One region of the Streptomyces similanensis genome, then DNA from elsewhere that is predicted to be linked to it. Evidence: riboswitches for the same ligand, from Rfam matches in the RefSeq annotation. Region 1 holds a riboswitch; the other holds the start of a gene.

Region 1 (15,566 bases):
CACCTCGTTGGCGAGCACGTCGCGCAGCACGCCGCCGCCGACCGCGGTGGCCAGGCCGAGGGTCGCCGACGAGGTGAGGCCGAGGCCGTAGTCGTACGCCTTCGTCGTGCCCGAGACGCAGAACAGGCCGAGGCCGGCCGCGTCGAAGACGTAGACCGCGCGCTGGATGCGCTCCACGTGCGGGTGCAGGAAGAAGACCACGACCGTGGCGAGCAGCGGGGTGAGGAAGTAGCCGAGGTCGGTGAAGGCGGCCGGGGGCACCGCCCCGATGACGATGTCCCGGAACAGCCCTCCGCCCAGCGCGGTCACCTCGGCGAGGACGGCGATGCCGAAGACGTCGAAGTTCTTGCGCACGGCCAGCAGCGCGCCGGAGATGGCGAACACGAAGATGCCGACCATGTCGACCGTGTGCTGGACGGAGGGGCTGAACAGTTGCTGAAGCACCCCACATTCTTACTCAGGACGCGAGGTGCGCCTTGCGATACAAGGCGTGGTACGGACTACAGGGCGGGTTTGCCCGTCGTGTAGAGCCACTTGTCGAACAGGTCGTCCAGCTGCTGACCCGAGACGCGCTCGGCCAGGCGCACGAAGTCGGCGGTGTCCGCGTTGCCGTAGCGGTGCGCCTTCGTCCAGGCCGGCAGCAGCTTGAAGAACGCCTTGTCGCCGATGCGTTCGCGCAGCGCCTGGAGCGTCATCGCGCCGCGGTAGTAGACGGCGGAGGCGAACATGGTGTCGCGCTGCGGGTCGGCCACCTTGATCTGCCAGAAGGAGCTGTCGGCCGGGCGGGCGTCGTAGGCGGCGCGGAAGGAGTCGTGCGCGGAGCGGGTGCCCCGGTGCTCGGTCCACAGCCACTCGGCGTAGGTGGCGAAGCCCTCGTTGAGCCAGATGTCCTTCCACTGGTCCACCGAGACCGAGTCGCCGAACCACTGGTGGGCCAGCTCGTGCACGATGGTGCCCTCGCTGCGCACCGCCGAGTACGCCGGTTTGCTCTGCACCTCCAGCGAGAAGCCCGCCTCCGGCATGTCGTCGACGATGGCGCCGGTCTCCTCGAACGGGTACGGCCCGAACACCTGCGACCAGTAGTCGGTGGCCGCCGCGGTGACCCCGTACACGTCGACGCTGTTGCTGTTCTTCAGTACGGGGTCGACGGCGACGTAGATCGGTGTGCCGGCCGGGGTCCGGCCGGTGCGCACGTCGAACTTGCCGATGGTGGCGGTGGCGAGGTAGGTGGCCATGGGCCGGTTCTCGCGCCAGTGGGTGTACGTCGAGCCGCCCCGGTCGTACGTCGAGACCAGGCGGCCGTTGGAGACGCCGGTCAGGCCCTTGGGTGCCTTGATGCGGATGTCGTAGGTCGCCTTGTCGGCGGGGTGGTCGCTGGAGGGGAACCAGGTGGAGGCGGCGTTGGGCTCGCAGGCGACGAAGACGCCGTCCGCGGTCTTCATCCAGCCGTACTTCGAGCCGAAGACGATCGGGCCGCTCAGCGGCTGGGGCACCCCGCCGTAGGTGACGGCGACCTGGAAGTCGCGGTGCTTGCGCAGCGTGCGGCGCGGGGTGACGCGCACCTCGTCGCCGTCGCGGGTGAACCGCGCGGGTCTGCCGTCCACCCGGACGTCGGTGACCTGGAGCTGCTGGAGGTCCAGGTCGAAGGAGGCGAGGTCGTCGGTGGCGCGGGCGGTGAGGGTGGTACGGCCGTCGAGGCGGCCGGTGGCCGGGTCGTAGGCGATGTCGAGCGCGTAGTGGCGGGCGTCGAAGCCGCCGTTGCCCAGGTCTGGGAAGTAGGGGTCGCCGATGCCCGGGGCGCCGTGGATGGGGGCGGAGGAGGCGGCGACGGTCAGGAAGGAGAGCGCCGCGGTGACGACGGCCCCCAGACGTGCCGAACGGGAGAGTGCCATGAGGTCATCCCTTCGCGCGTGCGTCGATCGGTGGATCGCACGTACGGAGACGACTCTGCGCTCTCCCGTTCGGTCATGTGCATGACTTTGCCAACTTGTCATGCCTCAGTCGACGGTCACTCCTGACCGGTGCGGTCGGCTCGGCTGTCGCCTTCGCCGTCTTGGGCCGCGTCGCCGTCCCGGGCCGCGTCAGCGGTCGCGGCCTTCTTGGCCGCGGCCTTCTTCGCGGGAGCCCTCTTCGCGGGGGCCTTCTTCGCCGGGGCGCGCTTCTTGGCGGCGGGCTTCGCCTCGGCGACGGCCGGGACCGGCTCGGCGGCCTCGGCCTTCGGCTCGGCGGCCGGGGTCGCGGACACGGGCTCGGCCTTGCCGACCGGGGCCGGCTCCGCTGCATCGGCTGCCGCCGGCTCGGCCTCGGCCGGGCCCTCGACGTCGGTCGCGGGCTCGGCAGCGGCGACCGGCTTCGGCTCGGCTTCGGCCGGGGTCTCGGCGTCGGACGCGGCAGCCGGAGTCGACTTGGCCTCGACGTCGGCCGTGCCGGCCGGAGCCGACTCGGTCTTCTCCGCCGCCGGCTTCGCCTCCGCCTCGGTCCCGGCCGGAGTCTTCGCCAGGGGCGCGGGCTCCGTCTCGCCGTCGGCCTCGGCCGCCTTCGACTCCTCGGCCGCCAGGGCCTCGGCCTCGGACTCGGCAGCGACGACCGGCTTCGGCTCGGTCGTCTCCGCCGCCGTCTCCGCCGCCGGCTTCGCGTCCGCCCCGGTCACGGCCGGGGTGTCCGCCTGGGCCGGCTTCGCCGGGGCGTCGGCGGCGGACTCGTCCGCCACCGGCTCGGCCTTCGTCACCTCGGCGGCCGGAGCCGCCGCCGGCTCGTCCGCCGTCGACGGCTGCGCCGCGGCCACCGCCGCCGACGTCTCGGCGGACTTGGCCAGGGCCTCCTCGGGGACCAGCTCCGCGGCCTCCTTCGCGGCCGACAGCAGCACGGTGTCCTGCGGGGCCTGGTCCGCGAAGTTCTCCGGGTGGTGGCAGGCCACCCGCTGCCCTGGCTTCAGCTCCACCAGCTGCGGCTCGGTCGTCTTGCAGATCTGCGTCGCCTTCCAGCACCGGGTGTGGAAGCGGCAGCCGCTCGGCGGGGCGATCGGCGAGGGCACGTCGCCCTTGAGCAGGATGCGCTCGCTCTTCTGCCCCCGGCGCTTGGGGTCGGGCACCGGCACGGCCGACATCAGGGCCTTGGTGTACGGGTGCATCGGCGCCTCGTACAGCGAGGTGCGGTCGGCGAGCTCGACGATCTTGCCGAGGTACATCACCGCGATCCGGTCCGAGACGTGCCGGACGACGGACAGGTCGTGCGCGATGATCACGTACGTCAGGCCCAGCTCCTGCTGGAGGTCGTCCATCAGGTTGACGACCTGGGCCTGGATCGACACGTCCAGCGCGGACACCGGCTCGTCCGCCACCACCAGCTTCGGCTTGAGCGCGAGCGCGCGGGCGATGCCGATGCGCTGGCGCTGGCCGCCGGAGAACTCGTGCGGGTAGCGGTTGTAGTGCTCGGGGCTCAGGCCCACCAGCTCCAGCAGCCGCTGGACCTCCTTCTTCACCCCGCCCTCGGGCGTCACGTTCTGCAGCCGGAACGGCGCGGAGACGATCGAGCCGATGGTGTGGCGCGGGTTCAGGGAGCCGTACGGGTCCTGGAAGATCATCTGGATGTCCCGCCGCAGCGGACGCATCTGGCCGGCGCTGAGCCGGGTGATGTCCCGGCCCTCGAAGTGGATCGTGCCGCCGGTCGGGTCCTGCAGGCGGGTGACCACCCGGCCCATCGTGGACTTGCCGCAGCCCGACTCGCCGACGACGCCCAGGGTCTCGCCCTTGCGCACCTCGAAGTCGATGCCGTCGACCGCCTTCACGGCGGCGACCTGGCGCTGCAGGATGCCCTTCTTGATGGGGAAGTGCTTGGTCAGGCCGGTGACCTTGAGCAGCACCTCGCGGTCGTCGTCCGCCGCCCGCTTCGGCTCCGCGGCCTCGGCCGCGGCGTCCGTCTTCTTCGTCTCACTCACAGCTTCGGCGCAATCTCTTCGGTCCAGATCCGCGTACGGTCCTCCGGCGAGAGGTGGCAGGCGGACCAGTGGCCGCCGTCGACCTGCTGCAGCTCGGGGCGCACCGTGCGGGTGACGTTCCCCTTGGGGAGGTCCGCGTAGGGGCAGCGCGGATGGAAGGCGCAGCCCGAGGGGACGTTGATGAGGCTCGGCGGCTGGCCCTTGACCGGGATGAGCCGGTCGGAGGTCTCGCGGTCGACGCGCGGCATCGAGCCCAGCAGGCCCCAGGTGTAGGGGTGCTGGGGCCGCTCGAAGATCTCGTCGACCGGGCCGCGCTCCACGCACCGGCCGCCGTACATCACCAGCACCTCGTCGGCGATCTCGGCGACGACGCCGAGGTCGTGGGTGATGAGGATGACCGCGGAGCCGAACTCCTTCTGGAGGTCGCGGATCAGGTCGAGGATCTGCGCCTGGACGGTCACGTCGAGCGCGGTGGTCGGCTCGTCCGCGATCAGCAGCTCGGGGTTGTTCACCAGCGCCATGGCGATCATGGCGCGCTGGCGCATGCCGCCGGAGAACTCGTGCGGGTAGGAGGCGGCGCGCTTGGCCGGCTCGGGGATTCCGACCCGGTCCAGCATCTCGATCGCCCGGGTGCGGGCGACCTTCTTGCTGACGTCGTGGTGGTTGCGGTACGCCTCCACGATCTGGTTGCCGACCGTGTAGTACGGGTGCATCGCGGACAGCGGGTCCTGGAAGATCATCGCCATCTCGCGGCCGCGCAGCTTGCGCACCTCGTCCGGGGTGGCGGAGACCAGTTCCTTGCCGTCCAGCCAGATCTCGCCGGACATCCGCACGTTCTTGCCGCGCGCGCCGAGCCGGTGCAGGCCCATGATCGCCAGCGAGGTGACCGACTTGCCGGAGCCGGACTCGCCGACCACGCTGAGGGTCTTGCCCTTCTCCAGCTTGAAGCTGAGCCCGTCGACGGACTTGACCAGGCCGTCGTCGGTCGGGAAGTGCACCTTGAGGTCGCGGACGTCGAGGAAGGCCTCGGGGGACTTCTTCTCGGCGGGGGCGGCCGGCTCGCTCACTGCGGCGCCGGTCTTGGAGAGTTCGGTCACGAGAGCCTCACCCGCGGGTCGGCGGCCGCGTAGAGCAGGTCCACCAGGAGATTTGCGATGACGACGAAGGCCGCGGCGAGCAGGGTCACGCCGAGGATCTTGGGCAGGTCGTTGTCGGTGATGCCCTGCACCGCGTACTGGCCGACACCGGGCAGCGAGAAGACGCTCTCGGTGATCACGGCGCCGCCGAGCAGCAGGCCGAGGTCCATGCCGAAGACGGTGATGATCGGGGTGAGGGCGGCCCGCAGTCCGTGCCGGACGACGACCTTGCGCTCCCGCAGGCCCTTGGCGCGGGCGGTGCGGATGAAGTCCTCGTTCATCGTCTCCAGCATGCCCGAGCGGGTGAGCCGGGCGTAGACGGCGGAGTACAGCAGCGCGAGCGAACACCAGGCCGGCAGGAGGGTGTTGGCCCACTGCTGGGGGTTGTCGGTGAACGGGACGTAGTCGCGTCCGAAGATCGGCCACTTGAAGACGAAGAGCAGGATCGCCAGCTGGCCCGTGAAGAACATGGGCAGCGAGACACCGGCGAGCGCGATGCCCATGAAGGTGCGGTCGAACAGCGAGCGCGGCTTGAGGGCGGAGACGACGCCGACCGTGACGCCGGACAGCAGCCACAGCACCGCGGCGCCCGCGGCCAGCGAGAGGGTCACCGGAAGGCGCGAGGTGAGCTGCGGCCAGACCGCCTCGTGGGTCTTGAAGGAGTAGCCGAAGCACGGCGCGTCGCAGTGCACCGTGGTGGGACCGATGCTGTAATCGGCGCCGGCCACGATCCCCTTGATGAAGTGCCAGTACTGGACGTAGACCGGCTGGTCCAGTCCGAGGTTGTGCTTCACCGCGAGGATGTCGGCCTTCGACGGGCTCTTGCCTATGTACTGCTGCGCCAGCTGGTCAGCGGTCTGACCGACTAGCCGCGGCAGCAGGAAGAAGATGGCGAAGGTGACCGCGGAGACGACCAGCAGCAGGATCACTGCCGCGAACGTCCGGCGGAGGATGTACGAGATCACGGGGGCCGGCGCCAGCGCCCGCGGGTGGCGAAACCCGCGGGCGCCAATGCCTTCACCTGCCTTCCGGGGCTACTTCTTCGTGGTGCCGATGTTGAGGTAGTCGTACTGACCGCTCCAGGCCGCCGACGAGGCCACGTTGGTGGCGTAGGGCGAGCGGTAGAGCAGGACCTTGAAGTAGGTCAGCGGGACGATGACCGCCTGGTCCATGGTGGTCTTGTCGATCTCGGCGTACAGCTTGTTGCGCGCGGCCACGTCCGGGTTGGCGATCGCTTCGGCCAGCTTGGCGTCGACGTCCTTGTTCGCGAACTGCGACAGGTTCGTGTTGCCGGACTGGCTGATGGCCTTGCTGTTCAGGATCTGCTGGAGGAAGCCGTAGCCGGACGGCCAGTCGGCGCCCCACTGCATCATCATGATGCCGATGTTCTGCTTCTCGGTGAACTTCGGCACACCCGCGTAGTCGGTGAAGTACTTGCCCTGCGGGTACTGCTTGAGGGTCGCGTTGATGCCGACCTTCTTCAGCGAGCTGATGATCGCCGTGGCCGCGTCGACCTCCGACTGGCGGTCGGAGCGGGCCGAGATGTTGGTGTTGATCGTGGTGTGACCGCAGGCCTTGAGCTGGTCCTTGGCCTTGGCCACGTCGCCCTTGCTGTCCGCGGACGCGTACTGGTCGGCCTTCTCGTAGCCGGTGATGTCCGGCGGCACGACGGTGGAGGCGATCTCACCGCGGACCGGGCCGCCCATCGCGGTCTGCACGGAGACCTTGTCGATGGCGTACTCGACGGCCTTGCGGCAGGCGACGTTGTCGAACGGCTTCACCTTGGTGTTCAGCGCGGCGTAGACGAGCCGGCCGCCGAAGGTGTTGTCGGTGCTGGCCTTGCCGTCCGCCGAGTTGAGCAGGCTAGCCTGGGTCGAGGACCCGACGCCGATGCCGGTCAGCTCCGCCGTGGCCTTGCCGGACTGGAGGTCCTGGTCGATGGTCTCGGCGTTGACCTTCAGGTTGATGACGATCTTGTCCGGCAGCTGCTTGCGCAGCGGGTCGGTCTTCGCGTCCCAGTTCTTGTTGCGCACCAGGACGGCCTTCTGGCCCTCCTCGTAGCTCTGGAACTGGTAGGAGCCGGAGGACACGATGTGCTTGACGTAGTCGACGCCGTCGTCCTTGGCCTGCGGCACCGGGGCCGTCTGCGGAGCGGCGACGAGGTAGTCGAACTCCTGGAAGGCGCGGTTCAGGTGGAAGACGATCGTGGTGTCGTCGGGCGTCGCGATCGAGGACAGGCCCTTGGCGCTCTTGTCCTTGTACGGGCCCTTGTAGTGGTCCGGGTCGTCCAGGTACTGCTGGAAGTAGTTCGGACCGAGCGAGAGCACGTCACGCGCGAAGTTGGACCGCTCGACGGCGTACTTGACGTCCTTCGAGGTGATCGGGGTGCCGTCCTGGAACTTCAGGCCCGCACGCAGCTTGTACGTCCAGGTCTTGCCGCCGTCGCTGGAGACGCCCTTGCTCGCGGCGAGGTCCGGGACCAGGGTGTTGCCCTGGGTGCCGGGGCCGGGCTGGAACGTCATCAGCGGACGCGCCCACAGCCGGCTCAGGTTGTACATGTACGCGTAGTACGTGTTGCCCGGGTCGAAGGAGTCCGGGACGTCCGACATCTCGTAGGTGACCGTGCCACCCTTCTTGTCGGACGCGTTGACGACGCCCTTGGTCGCCGCGTTGGCGCCGGCCGCCTTCGGCTTGCCGCCGTCCTTGTTGTCGTCGGCCTTGCTGCAGCCTGCCAGTAGCAGGCTGACGGAGCCGATGGCCGCGACCGCGGCCAGCGCTGACCTTCGCATGATGGTCTGCTTCCCCTCCATAGATCGGAAAAATTGATGGGCTCTCAGCGAGCAGGCGTCAGCGGCTGCGCGGGTCGAGAGCGTCGCGGAGACCGTCGCCGAGCAGGTTGAACGCGAGGACGGTGACGAAGATGGCGAGGCCCGGAACGATCATGTACTCCGGGTCCACCTGGTAGTACTGGACGGCGTCGCGGAGCATGCCGCCCCAGGAGGCCTGCGGGGGCTGGATGCCGACGCCGAGGAAGCTCAGGGACGCCTCGAAGAGGATGTTGGTCGGGATGAGCAGCGTCGAGTAGACGATGATCGGGCCGACCAGGTTGGGCATCAGTTCCCGGAACAGGATGTACGGCCCCTTGGCGCCCATGCCCCGGGCGGCGTCCACGAACTCGCGCTCGCGCAGCGCGAGCGTCTGGCCCCGGACGATGCGTCCCAGATAGGGCCAGTTGAAGAAGCCGATCACGAAGATGAGCACGCTCAGGTGCAGCGGCAGCCCGTTGAGGCCGAACGCGCCGCCCTGGAGGGTGGCGGAAATGGCGATCGCGAAGAGCAGGAGGGGGAAGGCGAGGAAGGTGTCCATCAGGCGGCTGATGACCGAGTCGACCCGGCCGCCGTAGTAGCCGGCGACGACGCCCATGATCGCGCCGATCACGTTGGACAGGATGGTCGCGCCGAAGGCGACCACCAGGGAGACCCAGGAGCCTTCGAGGATGCGGGTGGCGGTGTCGCGGCCGAACTTGGGGTCCACGCCCAGCGGGTGGTCCATGCTCATGCCGCCCCAGCCGCCCTGCGGCAGCGAGGTGTTGGGGTCGATCAGGTCCTGGTTGAAGGCGTTGGGGTCGAGGCCGAACAGGGCCTGGAGCGGGCGCGAGGCGACCGCCAGCAGGATCAGCAGGATCACGATGACGCCGCCGGCGACGGCGACCTTGTCCTTCTTGAACCGCGACCAGGCGATCTGCCCGAGCGAACGACCCTCGATCCGCCCCTCACCGGCGCCGGTGAGCACAGCCTCCGGCTGCGCCTCGGCTGCCGCCCCGGTGGTCTCGATCGGTGCGGTCACTGTGACCCGACCCCTCTCGCCGGTGGTGACCGGCTTGCGCCCTGCCGCTGTGCGCGGCGTTTGGTACGTGGCTGCCGGGCTCGGTCCGCGGGTGGAGCGGCCACTGTGACCCGGCTGTTACGTCAACTTGCGTTTGAACACGGGTCGTCGACCTCGTGTCTGACTCGCGAGTCTTCAGCGTGGTCGCGATCACCCGCCAGAGGGGACGGCGAATGTATGCGCAACCGTGATGCAGTCCGGGGGATTCCGTTATCCGAACAGCGGGTAACGCCCCTCGAACACTGAACAGTTGGGACACAACGGCGATCCTGCGCTCTTCGGGGCCAATCGCCGACAATCTACGCGCGCAGAAGAGGGGACCCTGCGGAGATCCTGTGCGCAAACCGGAAAGCGGCCACACCGGGCCGCTCCGTTCAGTAAGCGCCGCCGACCGGCGGGTAACCGTAGCCGCCGGTCGGCCCCGGGGCGGGCAGGGCGTGGGCGTCGCGGTCGTAGAACGGGCGGGAGTTGGCGCGCAGCCACATCGCGACCGGGTCGAACTCGTCGGACATCGCCACCGTCGACACCGGCAGCCCGTCCGGGACGGCGCCGATGGAGCGCTGCATCATCGCCCGCACCGAGTCCACGGCCGGCGGCGAGGTGTCGTACACGTCCAGGCCGATGGCGAGGTAGGGCGCCCCGAAGGCGGGCTGCACCCAGGCCCGGCGCAGCGAGCGCAGCGCCGGGGTGCGGTGGGCGTTCTGGGTGAGCAGGGCGTAGAACTGCGGGATCTCGATCGCCGGTTCGGACAGTCTGAGCGGCCCGGCCGGCTGGCGGTCCAGGCCGGCCGCGATCCGGCGCAGGTCCAGCCAGGGCACGCCGACGCCGCCGCCCGGCGCGTGCGGGTTGAGCCACAGGCCGTAGCGGTCGGGGTAGAGGGTGCGGGCGACGTCGAGGGCGTCCACCACCTCGTAGGACCGCATCCAGCCGCTCGCGGAGAGCTCCTGGGCGGAGGTGACGCAGGGCGCGTAGCCGTGGCCGTCGACCTCCATGCGGCCGTACTGGGCGTCCGGGGCGCCGGCCTGGCCGTGCCACAGCAGCATCCAGATCTGGCCGGTGGCGGGGGTCGCGAGCGCGTGCAGGAGCGACTCGTAGGCGTCGTAGCGGCCGGGGGTCACCTGGCGCAGCATCTGCTCCACGTGCCCGGCCGCGGTGCCGCTCGCGCTGGCGCTCACCTTTTACCGCCCCTTCGTGTAACTCCTCACCGAGCTGTGCGACTAGCTTAAGGCCGCCTACCGGCTCGGTCGCTGCCGTGACTTCAGTGCCCGTACTGGTAGAAGGGGCGGACGTTGTCCCGGAGCCAGGTGATGACCGGGTCGTCGGCCACGTCCATGAGGACCAGGTTCACCGGCCAGGCGACCGGGGCCGCGGCCAGGGCCCGGCCCAGGGCGTCCAGCGGGCGGACGCGCAGGTCGCCCTCCCACTGGGCCAGTTCGACGCCTATGAACATGACCGGGTCGGCGGTCTCGACGGCCGCCAGGCAGCGCCGGGCGGAGACGACGACGCCCGTCCCGGCGAACTCGGCCGAGGCGGCGGCCAGGAAGTCCACCGGGTCGTCCTGCCAGTCCGGTTCGAACAGGCGGACCCGGCCGCCGCTCGCCGGGCCGTCCAGCGCGCTGCGGCCGGAGCGGCACAGTTCGGCCACCGCCTGCGGCGGCAGCGGGAGGCCGACGACGCCGTCCGGGTTGAGCGCGAGGCCGATCTGCGGGGGCAGCCCGCGGGCGAACTCGACGGCGGGCGCGATGGTGTACGCCATGTGCGGGCCGGCGGCCCGGCGCAGCTGCTCCTCGGAGCTGAAGACGGGCACGTAGGCCTGGCCGTCGATCTCCAGGGCGGGCAGGTCGAGGGGGCCGCTGTGCGGGCCGCCGCCGCCGGGCAGCGGCACCCACAGGAAGCTGCGGCCGAGCACCTCGACGACGCGGGCGCCGGCCGTCGGCACGCCGAGGGAGGCCGAGAGCACTTCCTCCAGTTCGTTGCCGGGCCAGCCGCCGTGCGGCTGGGGGTGTGTCGGTACCGGGAAATCCCCCGGAAGGTCCGCGGAGAAGTCCGCCGGGAAGTCCATCTGCCTACCGCCTGCTGGGAACCACTGATGTGACCGAAAGGCTAACGGGTGCCGTCCGCGTCCTCGCCGGTGAACCCGATCCGGTGCAGGGCGGCGGCGGCCGCGCGGTCCAGCAGGACCGCGGAGCCGCAGCCGGCGGGCACCTCGCCGCCCTCCACGGCGCGCAGCAGCCGGGCGGCCGAGCGGCGGTGGCGGGCGAAGGCGTGCCGGGAGACGCCGCGGCCGCGCCGCCGCTGGCCCCGCAGGGCGGCGTCGGGGGTGACGTCGAGCAGCAGGAGGTGCAGGGCGCCGCCGCGGCGGCGGGCGGCGCGGGCCAGCCAGGAGCGGACCCAGGTCCGGGTGCCGCAGTCGTGCACCACGACCGGTGCGCCGGTGCGCAGGGCGCGGCGCAGGGCGGCGTAGTGGGCGAGGCGGACCAGGGGGCGGTAGAGGGCGTAGGGCAGGCGGCGGGGCAGCCGGGCGGCGAAGCGGTCGCGGGCGTCCTGGGAGTCGATGCGGACGCCGTCGGCCGCGCGCCGCATCAGGGTCGACTTGCCGCCGCCGGGCAGGCCGGTGACGACGACCAGGTCGCGGGGGCCGAAGAGCAGCGCGCGCGGGCCGCGGCCGGAGCGCTCGCGCAGGTCGCGGACGACGGGCGCGGGGGCCGGCCCGGCGGCCGCGCGGGTGCGGCCGGTCCGCTGGGCGGGCAGCGCGGGGGCGTGGGTCGTGGCGTACGCCGGCACGGGTCTGTTCACCGTCATCGTCCTCCCCTGGTGATGGGGTTCACCTACCCCCGGTAAAAAGAACGTAATGCGCTTCTGCCCGCGTTCCCGTGCGCGTTCTGCCACAGGCCGGTTACGGATGCGGCCCTGCCGGGCGGCGGCGAGCCGTGCAATGATGGGCGCGCCAACTGCATACCGGCCGCTTGAATCCGCGCGGGAGAGTCCCCGGCAGCACGTCTGTCCGGGGCGCCGAAGGAGCAAGTCCCTCCCTTGAATCTCTCAGGCCCCGTTACCGCGCGGGCGAGGCACATCTGAAAAGCGGGCCGCTGCCGCAGTGGCTCCACCCAAGGTGCAAGCCGTGACCCGTCCGTGCGACGGCGGTCATGGCGAACCTCTCAGGTTCCGATGACAGATGGGGAGGACACGAGTCCTGTCCTCGTCCTCCCGTACGCCGGCACGCGCCGGCGCGTGGGAGACCCCATCGCCTTGGAGACCGACCGATGAGCAGTTCCGCCTCCCGTCCGCCGCGCCGTACCGCGCTCGACGCGCTGCACCGCTCGCTCGGGGCGACGATGACCGACTTCGCCGGCTGGGACATGCCGCTGCGCTACGGCTCCGAGCGCGACGAGCACCTCGCGGTGCGCACCCGGGCCGGTCTGTTCGACCTCTCCCACATGGGCGAGATCGCGGTCACCGGGCCCGATGCCGCCGCCCTGCTGAACTTCGCCCTGGTCGGCAACATCGCCTCCGTCGGCGTGGGCCGCGCCCGCTACACGATGATCTGCCGCGCCGACGGCGGCATCCTGGACGATCTGATCGTCTACCGGCTGGCCGAGACGGAGTACCTGGTCGTCGCCAACGCCTCCAACGCGCAGGTGGTGCTGGACGCGCTGACCGAGCGGGCGGCCGGCTTCGACGCCGAGGTCCGCGACGACCGCGACGCGTACGCGCTCATCGCCGTGCAGGGCCCCGCCTCCCCCGGCATCCTCCAGTCGCTGACCGACGCCGACCTGGACGGCCTGAAGTACTACGCCGGCCTGCCCGGCACGGTGGCCGGCGTCTCCGCGCTGATCGCCCGCACCGGCTACACCGGCGAGGACGGCTTCGAGCTGTTCGTCGACCCGGCCGACGCCGAGAAGCTGTGGCAGGCGCTGACCGAGGCCGGCGCGGAGGCCGGGCTGATCCCGTGCGGTCTGTCCTGCCGCGACACGCTGCGCCTGGAGGCGGGCATGCCGCTGTACGGGCACGAGCTGACGACGTCGCTGACCCCGTTCGACGCGGGGCTCGGCCGGGTGGTCAAGTTCGACAAGGAGGGCGACTTCGTCGGCCGCGAGGCCCTGGAGCGGGCCGCCGAGCGCGCCGCGCAGAACCCGCCGCGGACGCTGGTCGGCCTCATCGCCGAGGGCCGCCGCGTCCCGCGCGCGGGCTACCAGGTGGTGGCCGGCGGCGAGGTGGTCGGCGAGGTCACCTCCGGCGCCCCCTCCCCCACCCTGGGCAAGCCGATCGCCATGGCGTACGTCGACGCCGCGCACGCCGCGCCCGGCGCCGAGGGTGTCGGCGTGGACATCCGGGGCAGTCACGAGCCGTACGAGGTCGTGGCCCTGCCGTTCTACAAGCGGCAGAAGTGACACTGTCGTAACCGACCGCCGTGGCCCGGGGCGCATCGCCCCTGTTCACGCGCGCCTTCCGCAGTCCCCCTCCCTTCACCAGCACCCTCCCGCGTACAGGAGAATTCAGGCCATGAGCAACCCCCAGCAGCTGCGTTACAGCAAGGAACACGAGTGGCTGTCGCCCGCCCGGGACGGCGTCGCGACGGTCGGCATCACCGAGTTCGCGGCCAACGCGCTCGGCGACGTCGTCTTCGCCCAGCTCCCGGAGGTCGGCTCCACGGTGGCCGCGGGCGAGACCTGCGGCGAGCTGGAGTCGACCAAGTCGGTGTCCGACCTGTACTCCCCGGTCGCCGGTGAGGTCACGGAGATCAACCAGGACGTGGTGGACGACCCGTCGCTGGTGAACTCCGCGCCCTTCGAGGACGGCTGGCTGTTCAGGGTGCGCCTCACCGAGGAGCCGGCCGACCTGATGAGCGCCGACGAGTACGCCGCCCAGAACGCCGGCTGAGGAGCGGACGCGATGACTGTCCTCAACACGCCCCTGCACGAGCTGGACCCGGACGTGGCCGCCGCGGTCGACGCCGAGCTGCACCGCCAGCAGTCCACGCTGGAGATGATCGCCTCGGAGAACTTCGCCCCGGTCGCGGTCATGGAGGCGCAGGGCTCGGTCCTCACCAACAAGTACGCCGAGGGCTACCCGGGCCGCCGCTACTACGGCGGCTGCGAGCACGTCGACGTGATCGAGCAGATCGCGATCGACCGGGTCAAGGAGCTGTTCGGCGCCGAGCACGCCAACGTGCAGCCGCACTCCGGCGCCCAGGCGAACGCCGCCGCGATGTTCGCGCTGCTCAAGCCCGGTGACACGATCATGGGCCTGAACCTGGCGCACGGCGGCCACCTGACCCACGGCATGAAGATCAACTTCTCCGGCAAGCTCTACGACGTGGTCGCCTACCACGTCGGCGAGGACGGCCTGGTCGACATGGCCGAGGTGGAGAAGCTGGCCAAGCAGTCCAGGCCGAAGCTGATCGTGGCCGGCTGGTCCGCCTACCCGCGGCAGCTGGACTTCGCCGAGTTCCGCCGCATCGCGGACGAGGTCGGCGCGTACCTGATGGTCGACATGGCGCACTTCGCCGGTCTGGTCGCGGCGGGCCTGCACCCCAACCCGGTGCCGCACGCCCACGTGGTCACCACCACCACGCACAAGACCCTCGGCGGCCCGCGCGGCGGTGTGATCCTGTCCACCCAGGAGCTCGCCAAGAAGATCAACTCCGCGGTCTTCCCCGGTCAGCAGGGCGGTCCGCTGGAGCACGTGGTCGCCGCGAAGGCGGTGGCCTTCAAGGTGGCCGCCTCCGACGACTTCAAGGAGCGCCAGCGGCGTACCCTGGAGGGCGCCCGCATCCTGGCCGAGCGCCTGGTGCGGGACGACGCCCGCGCGGTGGGCGTGGACGTGCTGACCGGCGGCACCGACGTGCACCTGGTCCTGGTGGACCTGCGCGACTCGGAGCTGGACGGCCGGCAGGCCGAGGACCGCCTCCACGAGGTCGGGATCACGGTCAACCGCAACGCCGTCCCGAACGACCCGCGTCCCCCGATGGTCACCTCCGGCCTTCGGATCGGCACCCCGGCCCTGGCCACCCGCGGCTTCACGGCCGAGGACTTCGCCGAGGTCGCGGACGTGATCGCCGAGGCGCTGAAGCCGTCCTACGACGCCGACGCGCTCAAGGCCCGGGTGACCGCCCTGGCCGACAAGCACCCGCTCTACCCGGGTCTGAACAAGTAAGCCGCCCGGAGGCACCGCGCGGCGCCGGCGATCCCGGCGCCCGCGCGGTGTCCCCGTCCCCCTCGCATCACCCCCGTCTAGAGGAGTCCCCGTGGCCATCTCGGTCTTCGACCTGTTCTCGATCGGCATCGGCCCGTCCAGCTCCCACACGGTCGGCCCGATGCGCGCGGCCCGCATGTTCGCCCGCCGGCTGCGCGGCGAGGGCCTGCTGGAGGCGACCGCCTCGCTGCGCGCGGAGCTGTACGGCTCCCTCGGCGCGACCGGCCACGGCCACGGCACCCCGAAGGCGGTGCTGCTCGGCCTGGAGGGCGACTCGCCGCGCACGGTGGACGTGGAGACGGCCGACGCGCGCGTGGAGAAGATCAAGTCCGCCGGCCGCCTGAACGTTCTCGGCGAGCACGAGATCGCCTTCTCCTTCGACGACGACCTGGTCCTGCACCGCCGCAAGGCGC
Region 2 (15,566 bases), on a different contig from region 1:
GGCCGATGGCCACCACCGAACACCCTCCCAGTCGGCTGCGCGCCTGGATGCTGGAGGGCCTCTCCGACATGGGCAAGGGCGTGCAGCAGGCGCCGCACGCCGCGCCGGAGCCCCCGCACCAGGGTCAGCGCTGGTGGCGGGTGATGTGCCTGACCGGCGTCGACTACTTCTCCACCCTCGGCTACCAGCCGGGCATCGCCGCCCTCGCGGCCGGCCTGCTGTCGCCGGTCGCCACCCTCGTCCTGGTCGTCGTCACCCTCGCGGGCGCGCTGCCCGTCTACCGCCGGGTCGCCGAGGAGAGCCCGCACGGCCAGGGGTCCATCGCGATGCTGGAACGCCTGCTGTCGTTCTGGCAGGGCAAGCTGTTCGTCCTCACCCTGCTCGGCTTCGCCGCCACCGACTTCCTGATCACCATCACCCTGTCGGCCGCCGACGCCTCCACCCACCTGGTGGAGAACCCGCATCTGACGAGCACGCTGCACGACCACCGGATGCTGATCACGCTGATCCTGCTGGCGCTGCTCGGCGCGGTGTTCCTCAAGGGGTTCCTGGAGGCGATCGGCGTCGCGGTCGTCCTGGTCGGCGTCTACCTCGCGCTGAACGTCGTGGTGGTGGTCACGGGCCTGTGGCACGTCGTCACCGCCGAGCACCTGGTGACCGACTGGACCGGCGCCCTGACCGCCCAGCACGGCAACGTCTTCGCCATGGTCGGCGTGGCCCTGCTGGTCTTCCCGAAACTCGCCCTCGGCCTGTCCGGCTTCGAGACCGGCGTCGCCGTCATGCCGCACGTGAAGGGCGACGCGAGCGACACCGAGGAGCGGCCGGCCGGCCGGATCCGGGACACCAAGAAGCTGCTCACCACGGCCGCGCTGATCATGAGCTGCTTCCTGATCGCCACCAGCCTCATCACCACCCTGCTCATCCCGGAACGGGAGTTCCAGCCCGGCGGCAAGGCCAACGGACGCGCGCTGGCCTTCCTGGCGCACGACTACCTCGGGAACGTCTTCGGCACGGTGTACGACGTCTCCACCATCGCCATCCTGTGGTTCGCGGGCGCCTCCGCGATGGCCGGGCTGCTCAACCTGATGCCGCGCTACCTGCCCCGCTACGGCATGGCCCCGCACTGGGCCGGCGCGGTGCGGCCGATGGTGCTCGTCTTCACCCTGATCGGCTTCCTCGTCACCTGGATCTTCGACGCCAACGTCGACAAGCAGGGCGGCGCGTACGCCACGGGCGTGCTGGTGCTGATCAGCTCCGCGGCGATCGCCGTGACCATCGCCGCCCGCAAGGCCGGACAGCGGCACTGGACCATCGCGTTCGCGGTGATCTCGGCGGTGTTCCTCTACACGACCGTCGTCAACGTCATCGAGCGCCCGGACGGCGTGAAGATCGGCGCCTGCTTCATCGTGGGCATCATCCTGGTGTCCCTGCTGTCCCGGCTCGCCCGCGCCTTCGAACTGCGGGTGACCAGCGTGACCATGGACCCGATGGCGCAGCGCTTCGTCCGGGACATCGCCAGCCGCCGGATCCGGTTCATCGCCAACAAGCCGGGCCGCCGCGACAAGGCCGAGTACCACGACAAGATCGAGCAGATCCGCGCCGACAACGACATCCCCGACACGGAGGACTTCGTCTTCGTCGAGGTGACGGTCACCGACCCCTCCGAGTTCGAGGCGGACCTGACGGTGCGCGGCGAGGTCCTGCACGACCGCTACCGGGTGCTCTCCTGCCAGTCGTCCTCGGTGCCCAACGCCCTGGCGGCGCTGCTGCTGGAGGTCCGCAGGACGACCGGCTGCATCCCGCACATCTACTTCGAGTGGACCGAGGGCAACCCGTTCCGCAACTTCCTGCGCTTCTTCCTCTTCGGCCAGGGCGAGGTCGCGCCGGTCACCCGCGAGGTGCTGCGCGAGGCGGAGCCGGACCGCGCCAAGCGGCCCCGCGTGCACACCGGCTGAGCGGCCGCGGCACGCCCCCGGGCCGGTCTCGTGCGGACCGCGCCGGGCCCCTGCCGCCTTCCGGCCGGTCGGCCGCGGCGCGCCCCGGGCCGACCCCGCGTCCGGACAGCCCGCCGGTGGCCCTATCGTGGCCGGCATGCAGTCCTACACGATCGGCCAGGCCGCCCGTCTGCTCGGCGTCAGCCCCGACACCGCGCGCCGGTGGGCGGACGCGGGCCGGGTGGCCACCCACCGCGACGAGAGCGGGCGGCGGCTCGTCGACGGCCGGGACCTCGCCGCCTTCTCCGTGGAGCTGGCCGCCTCCGGCGGCGAGGAGGACCCCTCCTACACCTCGGTCCGCAACGCCTTCCCCGGGATCGTGACCGCCATCAAGCTCGGCGACGTGGCCGCCCAGGTCGAGATCCAGGCCGGCCCGCACCGGCTGGTCTCCCTGCTGACCCGGGAAGCGGTGGAGGAACTGGGCCTGGAGGTCGGCATGGAGGCCACCGCCCGTGTGAAGTCCACGAACGTGCACATCGACCGGGCGTGACCGGCGGCGGCCGCCGGTTCCGGCGCCGCCGGTCTCAGGCCGCGGCGGCCGGCGCGTACCCGCCGTCCACCCGGATCGCCCTGATGGCGCTGATGTAGCGCGCCCCGCAGCGGTCCTGCGGCAGCACCAGCTGGGGCCCGGTCCCGTCGAGCGGGGTGTCGTCCATGGCCACCGCCAGCAGGACCGGGGCGGCGGCGAAGTCCGGGTCGATCTCGGCCCAGGAGAGCAGCGTGCGGTGCCCGTCGGCGCCCGCGACCGCGATCAGGAAGCGCAGGCGGTCCTTGCGCCGCGCCGCGTCGAAGGCGGGCCGGGCGTCGGCCAGCACGTCGTACAGCCGCGGCCCGGCGAACCGGTGGCGGCGCACTCCGCTGGTCGCGCACTCGAAACTCACCCCTGCCCGGTGCTGCGGCCAGCCCAGCAGATCGGGCACGGTCAGGCGCACCGGCCGGGCGAGGTCACCGGTCAGGACAAGCTCCGCGAGCGGCACCGCCACCACCTCCGGGAGGTCCGTCCCCAGGTGGAGCGCCGTATAAACGCACATGCGACCCTGAAGTCACAGAACAACAGCTCATGCAAAGCAACAGGTGACTTACCCCTCTCAACTGCGGCAGTATCATCGCCGCACGGCCCCGCACGGCCGTGCCCCTAGGCTCGACAGCCTTCTTCGTGCACGACCAGAGGAGTAGATCCGTGATGACCCGTTCAGTGCGCCGGACCCGGACCCTGCAGGTGGCCGGTGCGGGAGCCGCGGCACTGCTGGCCCTCAGCGCCTGCTCCTCCTCCGACGACTCGTCGGACAGCTCCTCCTCGCCGTCGGCCGCCGCCTCCGGAGCCTCCTCGCAGAAGCTCTCCGGCACGGTGACCGTCTTCGCCGCGGCCTCCCTGAAGGAGAGCTTCACGACGCTGGGCAAGGAGTTCGAGCAGCAGCACCCGGGCACCAAGGTGTCCTTCAACTTCGGCGGCAGCGACACCCTGGCCGCCAGCATCACCAGCGGAGCGCCGGCCGACGTGTTCGCCGCCGCCAGCGCCAAGACGATGAAGATCGTCACGGACAAGGGCGACGCGGTCGGCACGCCCGCCACCTTCGTCCGCAACCAGCTGGAGATCGCCACCCTGCCCGGCAACCCGGACAAGATCGCCTCGCTCAAGGACCTCACCAAGTCCGGTCTGAAGGTCGTCCTGTGCGACAAGACGGTGCCCTGCGGCGCCGCCGCCCAGAAGGCGCTGACCGCCAGCGACCTCAAGCTCACCCCCGCCTCCTACGAGCAGGACGTCAAGAGCGCCCTGACCAAGGTCGAGCTGAAGGAGGCCGACGCGGCCGTCGTCTACAAGACCGATGTGCACGCGGCCGGTGACAAGGTGGAGGGCGTGGAGTTCCCCGAGTCGGCCAAGGCCGTCAACGACTACCCGATCACCCTGCTCAAGGACGCCGGCAACGCCACGGCGGCCAAGGCGTTCATCGAGCTGGTGAAGTCCGCCGAGGGCCAGAAGGTCCTGAACCAGGCCGGGTTCCTCAAGCCGTGAAAACCCTGGCCCGAACCGGCCGCGACGGCGCCGTGACCCCGCGGAGCGGGGCGCGGCGCCGCCGTGCCGCGCGGGGCGTGCCGCTGCCGCTGCTGGTGCCCGCCCTGGCGGGCCTGGCGTTCCTGCTGCTGCCGCTGCTCGCCCTGCTGATCCGCGCCCCCTGGCGCACCCTGCCCGACCAGCTGACCAGCACCGAGGTGTGGCAGGCCCTCCAGCTCTCCCTGGTCAGCGCCACCGCCGCCACCGCGGTGAGCCTGGTGCTGGGCGTCCCGCTGGCCTGGCTGCTGGCCCGCACCGACTTCCCCGGCCGCGGCTTCGTACGGGCCCTGGTGACGCTGCCGCTGGTGCTGCCGCCGGTGGTGGGCGGTGTGGCGCTGCTGCTGGCACTGGGCCGCAACGGCGTCGTGGGGCAGTGGCTCGACTCCTGGTTCGGGATCACCCTGCCGTTCACCACGGCCGGCGTGGTGGTCGCGGAGGCGTTCGTGGCCATGCCGTTCCTCGTCATCAGCGTCGAGGGCACGCTGCGCGCCGCCGACCCGCGCTACGAGGAGGCGGCCACCACGCTCGGCGCGTCCCGCTTCACCGCGTTCCGCCGGGTCACCCTGCCGCTGATCGCGCCCGGCATCGCGGCGGGCGCCGTCCTCGCGTGGGCGCGGGCGCTCGGCGAGTTCGGCGCGACGATCACCTTCGCCGGCAACTTCCCCGGCCGCACCCAGACCATGCCGCTCGCCGTCTACCTGGCCCTTCAGGACGACCCGGCGGCGGCGATCGCCTTGAGCCTGGTCCTGCTGGCCGTGTCGATCGCGGTCCTGGCCGGTCTGCGGGACCGTTGGATGACGGCCTCCTCATGACCGGCTGCCGCCCCGCACCCTGGATGCTCACCTCATGACCCACATCGCCTCATGACCCACACCGACGAGACCCCGGCCGGCGTCCGCGCCGAGGACGTGCCCGGCGAAGGTCTTGACGCCCGGCTCGTCGTCGCCCGCGGCGCCTTCCGGCTCGACGTGGCGCTCACCGCCCGCCCCGGCGAGGTGGTCGCGCTGCTCGGCCCCAACGGCGCCGGCAAGACCACGGCCCTGCGCGCGCTGGCGGGTCTCTCCCCGCTCACCGCCGGCCATCTGCGCCTGGACGGCGCCGCACTGGACCGCACACCGCCGGAGGCGCGCCCGGTAGGCGTGGTCTTCCAGGACTACCTGCTCTTCCCGCACCTGTCCGCCCTGGACAACGTGGCGTTCGGGCCGCGCTGCCAGGGCGCCTCCAGGACCGAGGCGCGGGCGCGGGCCGCCGAGTGGCTGGCGCGCATGGGCCTGACCGACCACGCCGGAGCCAAGCCCCGCCGGCTCTCCGGCGGCCAGGCCCAGCGGGTGGCCCTGGCCCGCGCCCTGGCCACCCGGCCCCGGCTGCTGCTGCTGGACGAGCCGCTCGCCGCGCTGGACGCCCGCACCCGGCTGGAGGTCCGCGCCCAGCTGCGCCGCCACCTCGCCGAGTTCGAGGCCGTCGCCGTCCTGGTCACGCACGATCCGCTGGACGCGATGGTGCTGGCCGACCGGCTGGTGGTGGTGGAGCACGGACGCGTGGTGCAGGAGGGCGCCCCGGCCGACATCGCCCGGCGGCCGCGCACCGACTACATCGCCCAGCTCGTCGGTCTGAACCTGTACCGGGGGCAGGCGGAGGGGCACCGGGTGCGGCTGGAGGCCGGCCCCGCCGTCGCCACCACCGAGGAACTGTCCGGACCGGCCTTCGTGGCGTTCCCGCCGAGCGCGGTCACCCTGCACCGGGACCGCCCGGCCGCCGGCAGCGCGCGCAATCTGTGGCGGTGCGAGGTGGCCGGGCTGGAGACGCACGGCGATCAGATCCGGGCGGACCTCACCGGCGAGCTGGCCCTGGCCGCCGACCTGACGACGGTCGCCGCCGCCGAGCTCGGCCTGCACCCGGGCGCGGAGGTCTGGGCGGCCGTCAAAGCGGCTCAGACGCACGCCTACCCGGCCTGAGCCCCGCACCCGGGGCGTCCCGCCCGCGCCCGACACGACCAGGCCCCGCCCGGCACGACATGCCGGGCGGGGCCTGGTGCGTCACGGCGCTCAGTCCTCGTACGCGTCCAGCGGCGGGCAGGAGCAGACCAGGTTCCGGTCGCCGAACGCCTGGTCGATGCGGCGCACCGGCGGCCAGTACTTGTCGGCCGCCGAGACACCGGCCGGGAAGACGGCCTCCTCGCGGCTGTAGGCGTGGTCCCACGCGCCGCCGAGCGCGGCCGCGGTGTGCGGGGCGCCGCGCAGCGGGTTGTCCTGCGCGGGCCACTCGCCCGAGCCGACCTTCTCGATCTCGGCGCGGATCGCGATCATCGTGTCGCAGAAGCGGTCCAGCTCGGCCAGGTCCTCGGACTCGGTCGGCTCGATCATCAGCGTGCCGGCCACCGGGAAGGACATCGTCGGCGCGTGGAAGCCGTAGTCGATCAGCCGCTTGGCCACGTCGTCCACGCTCACGCCGGTCGCCTTGGTCAGCGGGCGCAGGTCGATGATGCACTCGTGCGCGACCAGGTTGCCGGGGCCGGTGTAGAGCACCGGGAAGTGCGGCTCCAGGCGCTTGGCGATGTAGTTGGCGCTCAGCACCGCCACCTGCGTGGCGCGCTTGAGGCCCTCGCCGCCCATCAGCCGCACATAGGCCCAGGAGATCGGCAGGATGCCGGCCGAGCCCCAGGGCGCGGCGGAGATCGGGCCGACGCCGGTCGCCGGTCCGGCCTCCGGCTGGAGCGGGTGGTTGGGCAGGTGCGGCGCGAGGTGGGAGCGGACGGCGACCGGGCCGACGCCGGGACCGCCGCCGCCGTGCGGGATGCAGAACGTCTTGTGCAGGTTCAGGTGCGAGACGTCGCCGCCGAAGTGGCCCGGCTTGGCGAGGCCGACCAGGGCGTTGAGGTTGGCGCCGTCGACGTAGACCTGGCCGCCGGCGTCGTGGACCTGGGCGCAGATGTCGGCGACGTGCTCCTCGAACACACCGTGCGTGGACGGGTAGGTGATCATCAGCACGGCGAGCTGGTCGCGGTGCTGCTCGATCTTCGCCCGCAGGTCCTCGACGTCGATCTCGCCGTCCTCGGCGGTCTTGACGACGACGACCTTCATGCCGGCCATCACGGCGCTGGCGGCGTTGGTGCCGTGCGCGGAGGACGGGATGAGGCAGACGGTGCGCTGCTCGTCGCCGTTGGCGCGGTGGTAGCCGCGCACGGCGAGCAGACCGGCCAGCTCGCCCTGGGAGCCGGCGTTGGGCTGGAGGGAGACCTTGTCGTAGCCGGTGACCTCGGCGAGGCGGTCCTCCAGCTCGTGGATGAGCTGGAGGTAGCCCCGCGCCTGCTCGGCCGGCGCGAAGGGGTGCAGCTGCCCGAACTCGGGCCAGGTGACCGGCTCCATCTCCGTGGTCGCGTTGAGCTTCATGGTGCACGAGCCCAGCGGGATCATGCCGCGGTCGAGCGCGTAGTCGCGGTCGGCGAGCTTGCGCAGGTAGCGCAGCATCGCGGTCTCGGAGCGGTACTGCTGGAAGACCGGGTGGGCGAGGTAGCCGTCGGTGCGCAGCAGGTCCTCGGGCAGCGCCTGAGCGGCGGCGGCGTCCAGGGCGTCGATGTCGCCAGCGACGCCGAAGGCGGTCCAGACGGTGCGCAGGTGGGCGCGGGTGGTGGTCTCGTCGCAGGCGATCGAGACGTGGTCGGCGTCGACCAGGCGCAGGTTGACGCCGCCCTCGCGGGCCGCGGCGACGACCTCGGCGGCCCGGCCCTCGGCCCGGACGGTCAGGGTGTCGAAGAACGCGCCGTGGACGACGTCGGCGCCGCCGGCCCGCAGTCCCTCGGCGAGGACGGCGGCGTAGCGGTGGGTGCGGTCGGCGATGGCCTTCAGGCCGTCCGGGCCGTGGTAGACGGCGTACATGCCGGCCATGACGGCGAGCAGCACCTGCGCGGTGCAGATGTTGCTGGTGGCCTTCTCGCGGCGGATGTGCTGCTCGCGGGTCTGGAGGGCCAGGCGGTAGGCCTTGTTGCCGTCGGCGTCGACGGAGACGCCGACCAGGCGGCCGGGCAGGCTGCGGGCGAACTTCTCGTGCACGGCCATGTAGCCGGCGTGCGGTCCGCCGAAGCCCATCGGCACGCCGAAGCGCTGGGTGGTGCCGACGGCGATGTCCGCGCCCAGCTCGCCGGGCGACCTCAGCAGGGTGAGGGCGAGCAGGTCGGCGGAGACGGTGACCAGGGCCCCCAGCGCGTGCGCCTGGTCGATCACCGGCTTCAGGTCGCGTACGGCGCCCGAGGCGCCCGGGTACTGGAGGAGCACGCCGTTGATCTCGCGCTCGGCGATCTCGGCCGGGATGCCCTCGGCGAGGTCGGCGACGACGATCTCGACGCCGGTCGGCTCGGCACGGGTCTGGATGACGGCGATGGTCTGCGGCAGCGCGTCCGCGTCGACCAGGAAGAGGCCCTTCTTGTTCTTGCCCATGCGCCGGGACAGGGCCATCGCCTCGGCGGCCGCGGTGCCCTCGTCGAGCAGCGAGGCGCCGGAGGTGGGCAGTCCGGTGAGGTCGGCGACCACGGTCTGGAAGTTGAGCAGCGCCTCCAGGCGGCCCTGCGAGATCTCCGGCTGGTAGGGCGTGTAGGCCGTGTACCAGGCAGGGTTCTCCATGACGTTGCGCAGGATGACCGGCGGCGTGAACGTGCCGTAGTAGCCGAGCCCGATCATGGAGCCGAGGACCTGGTTGCGGTCGGCGAGGGAACGCAGCTCGGCCAGCACCTCGGCCTCGGTGCGCGCGCCCGGCAGGTCGAGCGCGTCGGCGTTCTTGATCACATCGGGCACGGCGGCGGCGGTCAGCTCGTCGAGCGAGCCGTAGCCGACCTGCGCGAGCATCTTGGCCTGGGCCTCGTGGTCGGGGCCGATGTGACGCTGCTCGAAGGGGATGCCCTGTTCGAGCTCGGAGAGCGGGATGCGCTGGGCGGTCATTGCGGAGGCCTCCTGGTCTGACGCGACCTTCGAGGGACACCACGGCGTGGGTGCCCCGACGGCCTCCCCCTCTGTCATCTCAACCTGAGAGCTTCACCGGGGCCGCCTGGACGGCGCCCGGCTTTCACCGTCGGTGAGAGCGGGAGCCGTCGACACCCGCTCTGCTTTCCAGAGTGACCTCGTCCGTGCGGTACGTGGGCCTGAGAGATTCCGGGGAGGATTTGCTCCTTCGGCGCCTCCGGTGTTCGCCGGAGGACTCTCCCGCACGGGGTCAGCAGCCGCTGCCAGGGTACCAGCGGGGCGGGCGCACAGGTCTTCGAGTGGCCGCCTGGGCGAATGTGCTCTTTCGTAGTGCTTACGGATGAGTTGCGACCATGTGGAGGGACCGTGCTGACCGAGATCGATCCGCGCAACCTGATCGGCCGCAAGGCGTTCGACCGCAACGGCGACAAGATCGGCACGGTGGACGAGGTCTACCTCGACGACGCCACCGGTGTGCCGGAGTGGGCCGCCATACGCACCGGGCTGTTCTCCCGGGACGCCTTCGTCCCCCTGGAGCCCAGTGAACTGGTCGACGGCGCGCTGCGCGTCCCCTTCGACCGGGCACTGATCAAGGACGCCCCCGATTTCGGCGTCGGCCGCCATCTCTCCCCCGAGCAGGAACTGCAGCTCTACCACCACTACGGCCTCGACGTGGCCCCCGCTCCCGCGCTCCCCGACCACGACTTCGGCAGACTCGCGGGTTCGGGCACCGAGGAGGTCTGACCCGAGCAGGCAGGAGGAGGCACGAGCAGGCACGAGCAGGTCCCTCCCTCTCGCGCACCGGGCCGCGCCGGGCACCGCCGACTCACCCACCCCCGCCCGCCGCAGCCCGCTCCCTCCCCCTCCTCACCCCTCCTCAAGCGTCCCAGCCACCCGCAGCCGTCCGCAGCCGCCACCGGTCGCCGCCTCGGCGCCGCCGACTCACCCACCGGATTCACCCCGCGCCACCGAGGCAGGCGGCCTCGGCCCCCGCACCCGCGAGCCACCGGGAGGCAGCCTCGCCACACCCACCGATCCGGCACCCCCGCCCACCGCGCGGCGGTCACCGGACACGGCGGACGCGACCCACCGACCCCACCCCTCACAGCGCGGGGTCGACACCGCCCACCGCGCAGGCCGCACCCTCCGCCCCCTCCGCCCCGTTCTGTCTTCGCCGCACCAGCGGCAGCGGGTCGGCCGGCTCCAGGTCCGGGTCGTCGACGCGGAACGTCCGCACCCGGCCCGGCTCCGACAGGGGCGTCTCGAAGCGCACGGTGACCCGGCCCACGCCGCTGCCCTGCACCCAGCCGTGCCCGTGTTCGGCGTGCCGCACGTCGTGGCCCGAGGGCCAGCGCCGCTCGGCCGGCGCGGCCTGCTCCTCGTCGGGCTCCTCCGCCGGTTCCTCGGCGAGGCTCTCCGCGCGGGCGCCGGCGGCCTGCGCGAACAGGTCCTCCTGGGTGTAGTCGGCCAGCCCGGTCACGCCCACGCCCAGCAGCCGGACCCCGCCCGTGGTGTCCACGGACTCCAGCAGCCGGGCCGCGGCCTCCCGCACCACCGCCGGGTCGTCGGTGGGGCCGCGCAGCGTCTCGGACCGGGTCAGCGTGGAGAAGTCGTACCGCCGCACCTTCAGCACGATGGTCCGCCCGGACAGACCGGAAGCCCGCAGCCGCCGCACGCACCGGTCGGCGAGCCGCCGCACCTCGAGACCGACCCGCAGCCGGTCGTGGATGTCGACGTCGTAGGTGTCCTCCACCGACACCGACTTGGCCTCGCGTTCGGCGACCACCGGCCGCTCGTCGTGAGCCAGCGCCATGGCGTGCAGCGCCTGCCCGTGCGCCTTGCCCAGCAGTCGTACCAGCTCACCCTCGCCCGCCTCGGCGATTTCGCCCACGGTGTGAATGCCGGCCCGCCGCAGATGGTCGCCGGTCGCCGGACCCACACCCGGCAGGGTCCGCACCGGCATGGGCTCGAGCAGGGACCGCTCGGTGCCGGGCTCGATGAGGACGAGGCCGTCGGGCTTGGCCTGCTCGGAGGCGATCTTCGCGAGCATCTTGCAGGCAGCCAGCCCGACCGAACCCGTCAGACCGGTGACGGCCAGGATGTCGGCGCGCAGCCCCTCCCCCACCAGCCGGGCCGAGTCCGCGTCCCCGGCCGCTCCCCCGGCCTCCAGGTCCACGAACGCCTCGTCCAGGCTGAGCGGCTCCACCAGCGGCGACAGGGAGCGCAGCAGCCCCATCACCTGCTCGCTGATGGAACGGTAGAAGGCGAACCGGGGCACCAGGCAGGCGGCGTTGGGCGCGAGCCGCCGCGCCTGCGCCATGGGCATCGCCGAATGGACGCCGAAGACCCGCGCCTCGTACGACGCGGTGGCGACCACCCCGCGCGGTCCCAGGCCGCCCACGATCACGGCCTTCCCGCGCAGGCTCGGCTTGGACGCCTGCTCCGCCGAGGCGAAGAAGGCGTCCATGTCGAGGTGCAGGATCGTGGGCGCGGTTCTCACATCTACGATGCTGCACCACACCACTGACAACGCCCCCGCGCCGAGTGCCGGCACGGGGACGGGACGGGCGCGCAGCCCGGGGCAGGGCGCGGCCCCGGTGTGGTCGAACCGGTGTGGTCAGACCGCCCGGTTGCGCCGCCGGGCCAGTTCGTCGCCCGGGTTGTGGCCGATCAGGGTCTCCCCCGTGTCGACGCGCTCGCCGTGCAGTTGGGACAGCGCGCTCTCGACGTCGCGCCACACCACGCCCACGGCGATGCCGAAGACGCCCTGGCCGCCCTGGAGCAGCTCGTGCACCTCGTCCGGCGAGCCGCACTCGTACACCGTGGCGCCGTCGCTCATCAGCGTCATGCGCTCCAGGTCCTGAAAGCCGCGCTCCCGCAGGTGCTGCACCGTGGTACGGATGTTCTGCAACGACACACCGGTGTCCAGGAACCGCTTGACGATCTTCAGCACGACGACGTCGCGGAAGCTGTACAGCCGCTGGGTGCCGGAGCCGTGCGCGGGCCGCACGCTCGGCTCGACCAGGCCGGTGCGCGCCCAGTAGTCCAGTTGCCGATAGGTGATGCCGGCGGCTGCGCAGGCCGTCGGACCCCGGTAGCCGATCTCCTCGGTCACCATGGACGCCGCCCCTTTGCTGCTGGGCACGGCCGCCGGCCACTGCGGGGCGTGGTCGGCCGTGCCGGCGTGATGGGGGTATCCGCTGCTGGAGCGGAGCCGAGAGCTTGGGGAAGGGTACGGAACGCCTCCGCCGACACCGCGCCCGGGGATGTCCCCAGCCGTACCGTCGCCGCTGCTTCTCACGCCGACCTCCGTCCTTGACCTGCCTCCTCGACGGTAGGCAGTCACCAGGGGTGCGTCAACGATCGCCACACTCGGCACGCCGAGTGATAATCACCCTAAGAGTGGTTTCCCGTGCCCTACCGCGGGGAAAGGCTAGCCGAATGTCCTCGCGGGCTCTCTGCGCGCGACCCTCGGCGGCCGACGGCGGGTGCCGGCGTGTCACTGGCTGCTGCTGCCGAAGTCCTCCGGCGAGATCTGGTCGAGGAACTCGCGGAACTTCTCCACCTCGTCCTCCTGTTCGTCCGGGATCGCGATCCCCGCGTCGTCCAGCACCGTGTCACTGCCGTAGATCGGCGTACCGGTGCGCAGCGCCAGCGCTATGGCGTCGGACGGACGGGCGCTCACCTCGACGCCGCTGGCGAAGACCAGCTCGGCGTAGAAGACGCCCTCACGCAGGTCCGTGATGCGCACTTCGGTGAGCTCCTGGCCGACGGCCTCCAGCACGTCCTTGAACAGGTCGTGGGTCAGCGGCCGCGCGGGAGCCATGCCCTGCTGGGCGAAGGCGATGGCCGTCGCCTCCCCCGGTCCGATCCAGATGGGGAGGTAACGGTCGCCTCCCACTTCACGCAGGAGCACGATCGGCTGGTTGGAGGGCATCTCGACCCGGACACCTACGACATCGAGCTCGTTCACACAGCAACCCTAGGCCGTGCCCGGGACGTTTGGGTAGTCGGGCCGGGATCGGGCGGTCGATCAGCGGGCCGATCCGGCCTCGCCGCGCGCCGCTCCGGCCGGCGCCGGGGTCCGCTCGCGGCGGCCGCGCGGGCCGCCCGCTCAGGGCAGCCGCACCCCGAGGGCGGTCTGCACCAGCGCCGAGTGCAGCCTGACCGTGAGCGCCGCCAGCTCCCTGGTGCGGTCCTCCGCGTGCGCCCTGGTCTGCGGGTTGCGATGGCGCCTGAGCGGGGCCACCACCTGGTCGACGAGGCCCGCCTCCCGGTCGGCCGCCGCCTTCATCGCCCGCAGGTGCCGGGGCCCGATCCCGAACTCGCCGAGCGCGCGGACCAGGGAGGCCACGGTCACCGCCTCGGCGTCGTAGACCCCGTCCTCCAACGGAGTGAGCAGCCCGTACGACTCCCACTCCGCGAGTTCGGCCTCGTCCATCTCCGCGGCGGCCAGCAGGTCGGCACGACCGATCCGGGCCGCCGTGGGCTCGGACTCCCCAGCGGAGGCCGGCGCCGGCTCGCCGTCGCGCTGCCTGCCGAGCACCGGCAGCCGCACGGCCTCACCGCGCTCCACCGCCTCCAGGTACTCGCGGATGACCTTCAGCGGCAGGTAGTGGTCGCGCTGCATCCGCAGCACCCTGGCCAGGCGCTCGAGATCGTCCCCGCTGAACTTCCGGTACCCCGACGGGGTGCGCCGCGGCTCGACGAGCCCCTCCGCCTCCAGGAAGCGGATCTTGGAGATGGTGACCTCGGGGAACTCGTCGCGCAGCGCGTTCAGCACCGCGCCGATGCTCATCAGCCCACTGTCCGTCGCGGCGGCCCCGTGACCGGAGCCGCCGCTCGGTGTTCGAAGCATGGACCTTCCCTGGGGGTTCCTCCGGACGGCGCCCGGAGGAGGGTCAGTAGCCCTGCCGGCTCGCGTAGAACACCAGCCGGTACTTGCCGATCTGCACCTCGTCGCCGTTGGCCAGCGCGACCTGGTCGATCCGCTCCCGGTTGACGTAGGTGCCGTTCAGGCTGCCGACGTCGGCCACCGTGAACGAGCCGTCCGGACCGCGGCGGAACTCCACGTGCCGGCGCGAGACCGTCACGTCGTCCAGGAAGATGTCGCTCTGCGGATGACGCCCGGCCGTGGTCAGCTCACCGTCCAGCAGGAAGCGGCTGCCCGAGTTCGGGCCACGGCGCACCACCAGGAGGGCCGAGCCGAGCGGCAGCGCGTCCACGGCCGCCTGCGCCTCCGGGGAGAGCATCGGCGTCTGGCCGGTGGCCTCCGCGTCGTACGCCTCCAGGCCGGAGATGGAGATCGTGGACGTCGTCTCCGAGGCCCGCTCGGGCACCGCGCCCGGACGCAGCGGCGCACCGCAGTTGGAGCAGAACCGGCTGTTCTCGCCGTTGCGGTTGCCGCACCTCGTACAGACCAGGGCCGACATGGACGGATCCTCCTGCCGCGGCTGCCCCGCCGGGGCCTGGGACCCGTACGGGCCGGAACCGTACCCGCCGCCCGCACCCGGGGCCGACGGTTGGCCGAAACCTATGCCGCCGGCCTGGGCGGGGTCAACGGACGGCGCGCCGTGACCGCCGGAGACGTCACCCCCCTGACCGGCTACCTGGTCCCGGAACAGCGGGCGCCGGCCCTCCGCGTCGGGCTGTGCGCGATGGCGGGCGGTGGCGTTTTCGTTGCCCTCTCGCGCGCTCTTGCCGAACAATTTCGCAAACAACTTCACGGGCGATTCCCCTTGACCGAAACAGACCCGCCCGTGGGGCAGGACGAACCCTGACTGCGTACACCGGTCGACCCGGACATCCTCACAACGTCCGTATCCACCAGACAGTTTCCACCACGCACCACCCAATCGGTGCGCCGACCCCCCGCAACCTCATGCCCCTGCCGGACGGACGCCATGCACCCCCGGTTCACTGGGAGGACGACCGAGCGTAGTCAGGCTGCTTCGCCGCCCGCAAGGCGTCCACAACGATCTTGTCCGACCTGTCCACGGTAACGGTGGCCTGCTCCTTCTCGAAGGTCTGCACCACGCCTCCAGGGATGTTGAGCGCCGGTTCGAGGTCCTGCGGCTTGCCGATGACCTGGAAACGATACGGGGCGTTGATCTTGTTCCCGTCGACCTCCACGCTCTTGCCGGAGTCCGTCAGGTAGGTGCCCGCGACCACCCGTACGCCGTTGACCTGCATCGCCTCGGCGCCGGCGGCGCGCAACTCCTGTATCGCGTCGAGCAGCATGTCCGCCTGGACCGTCCCCTTCGTGTCCTCGATCGTCACCGTGATGCCGGGCCCCTGCGCCGCCACCGTGCCCGCCAGCACGCCGAGTTGCTTCTCCTTCTCGGCGGTCTGCTTGCGGGCCTCCTCGGCCTGGTCGGAGCTGTTCTCCAGCTCCTGGCGCTGCTTGTCCAGACCTTGCTTCTCGTCTTCAAGACGCTGCGTACGGTTGTCCAGTTCATCGAGGATGCGGACAAGATCTTCCTGGCGGGCGCCGCGCAGCGCGCTGTCGCTGTCGCTGTTGGAGGCGACCTGGATCGCGAGGCCGAAGCCGAGACCGAACAGCAGCAG

What was found. Region 1 has a riboswitch for glycine ahead of gcvT (glycine cleavage system aminomethyltransferase GcvT). Riboswitches for the same ligand answer to the same signal wherever they lie in the genome.
Region 2: it holds a riboswitch for glycine, as region 1 does, so the genes downstream of both, gcvP (aminomethyl-transferring glycine dehydrogenase) here and gcvT (glycine cleavage system aminomethyltransferase GcvT) in region 1, are expected to answer to the same signal.

What each region holds. Positions count from the first base shown of each region.
Region 1 is NZ_BAABKC010000025.1:18,169-33,734, reverse strand. Features, by position in the region: gene ABEB07_RS08995 (trimeric intracellular cation channel family protein) at 1-444, opposite strand, end outside; gene ABEB07_RS08990 (M1 family metallopeptidase) at 501-1,892, opposite strand; partial or broken gene ABEB07_RS08985 (ABC transporter ATP-binding protein) at 2,680-3,937, opposite strand; gene ABEB07_RS08980 (oligopeptide/dipeptide ABC transporter ATP-binding protein) at 3,934-5,034, opposite strand; gene ABEB07_RS08975 (ABC transporter permease) at 5,031-6,038, opposite strand; gene ABEB07_RS08970 (ABC transporter substrate-binding protein) at 6,108-7,862, opposite strand; gene ABEB07_RS08965 (ABC transporter permease) at 7,921-8,919, opposite strand; gene ABEB07_RS08960 (enhanced serine sensitivity protein SseB C-terminal domain-containing protein) at 9,333-10,088, opposite strand; gene ABEB07_RS08955 (enhanced serine sensitivity protein SseB) at 10,217-11,020, opposite strand; gene ABEB07_RS08950 (AAA family ATPase) at 11,062-11,760, opposite strand; glycine riboswitch at 11,926-12,026, shown strand; glycine riboswitch at 12,027-12,143, shown strand; gene gcvT (glycine cleavage system aminomethyltransferase GcvT) at 12,222-13,349, shown strand; gene gcvH (glycine cleavage system protein GcvH) at 13,462-13,839, shown strand; gene glyA (serine hydroxymethyltransferase) at 13,852-15,114, shown strand; gene ABEB07_RS08930 (L-serine ammonia-lyase) at 15,206-15,566, shown strand, end outside.
Region 2 is NZ_BAABKC010000126.1:4,925-20,490, reverse strand. Features, by position in the region: gene ABEB07_RS34330 (APC family permease) at 6-1,955, shown strand; gene ABEB07_RS34325 (TOBE domain-containing protein) at 2,092-2,484, shown strand; gene ABEB07_RS34320 (molybdopterin-dependent oxidoreductase) at 2,519-3,025, opposite strand; gene modA (molybdate ABC transporter substrate-binding protein) at 3,178-4,008, shown strand; gene modB (molybdate ABC transporter permease subunit) at 4,014-4,859, shown strand; gene ABEB07_RS34305 (ABC transporter ATP-binding protein) at 4,911-6,002, shown strand; gene gcvP (aminomethyl-transferring glycine dehydrogenase) at 6,093-8,978, opposite strand; glycine riboswitch at 9,157-9,252, opposite strand; gene ABEB07_RS34295 (PRC-barrel domain-containing protein) at 9,366-9,743, shown strand; gene ABEB07_RS34290 (DNA polymerase IV) at 10,102-11,499, opposite strand; gene ABEB07_RS34285 (MerR family transcriptional regulator) at 11,617-12,300, opposite strand; gene ABEB07_RS34280 (bifunctional nuclease family protein) at 12,499-12,972, opposite strand; gene ftsR (transcriptional regulator FtsR) at 13,114-13,857, opposite strand; gene ABEB07_RS34270 (FHA domain-containing protein) at 13,901-14,854, opposite strand; gene ABEB07_RS34265 (DUF881 domain-containing protein) at 14,916-15,566, opposite strand, start outside.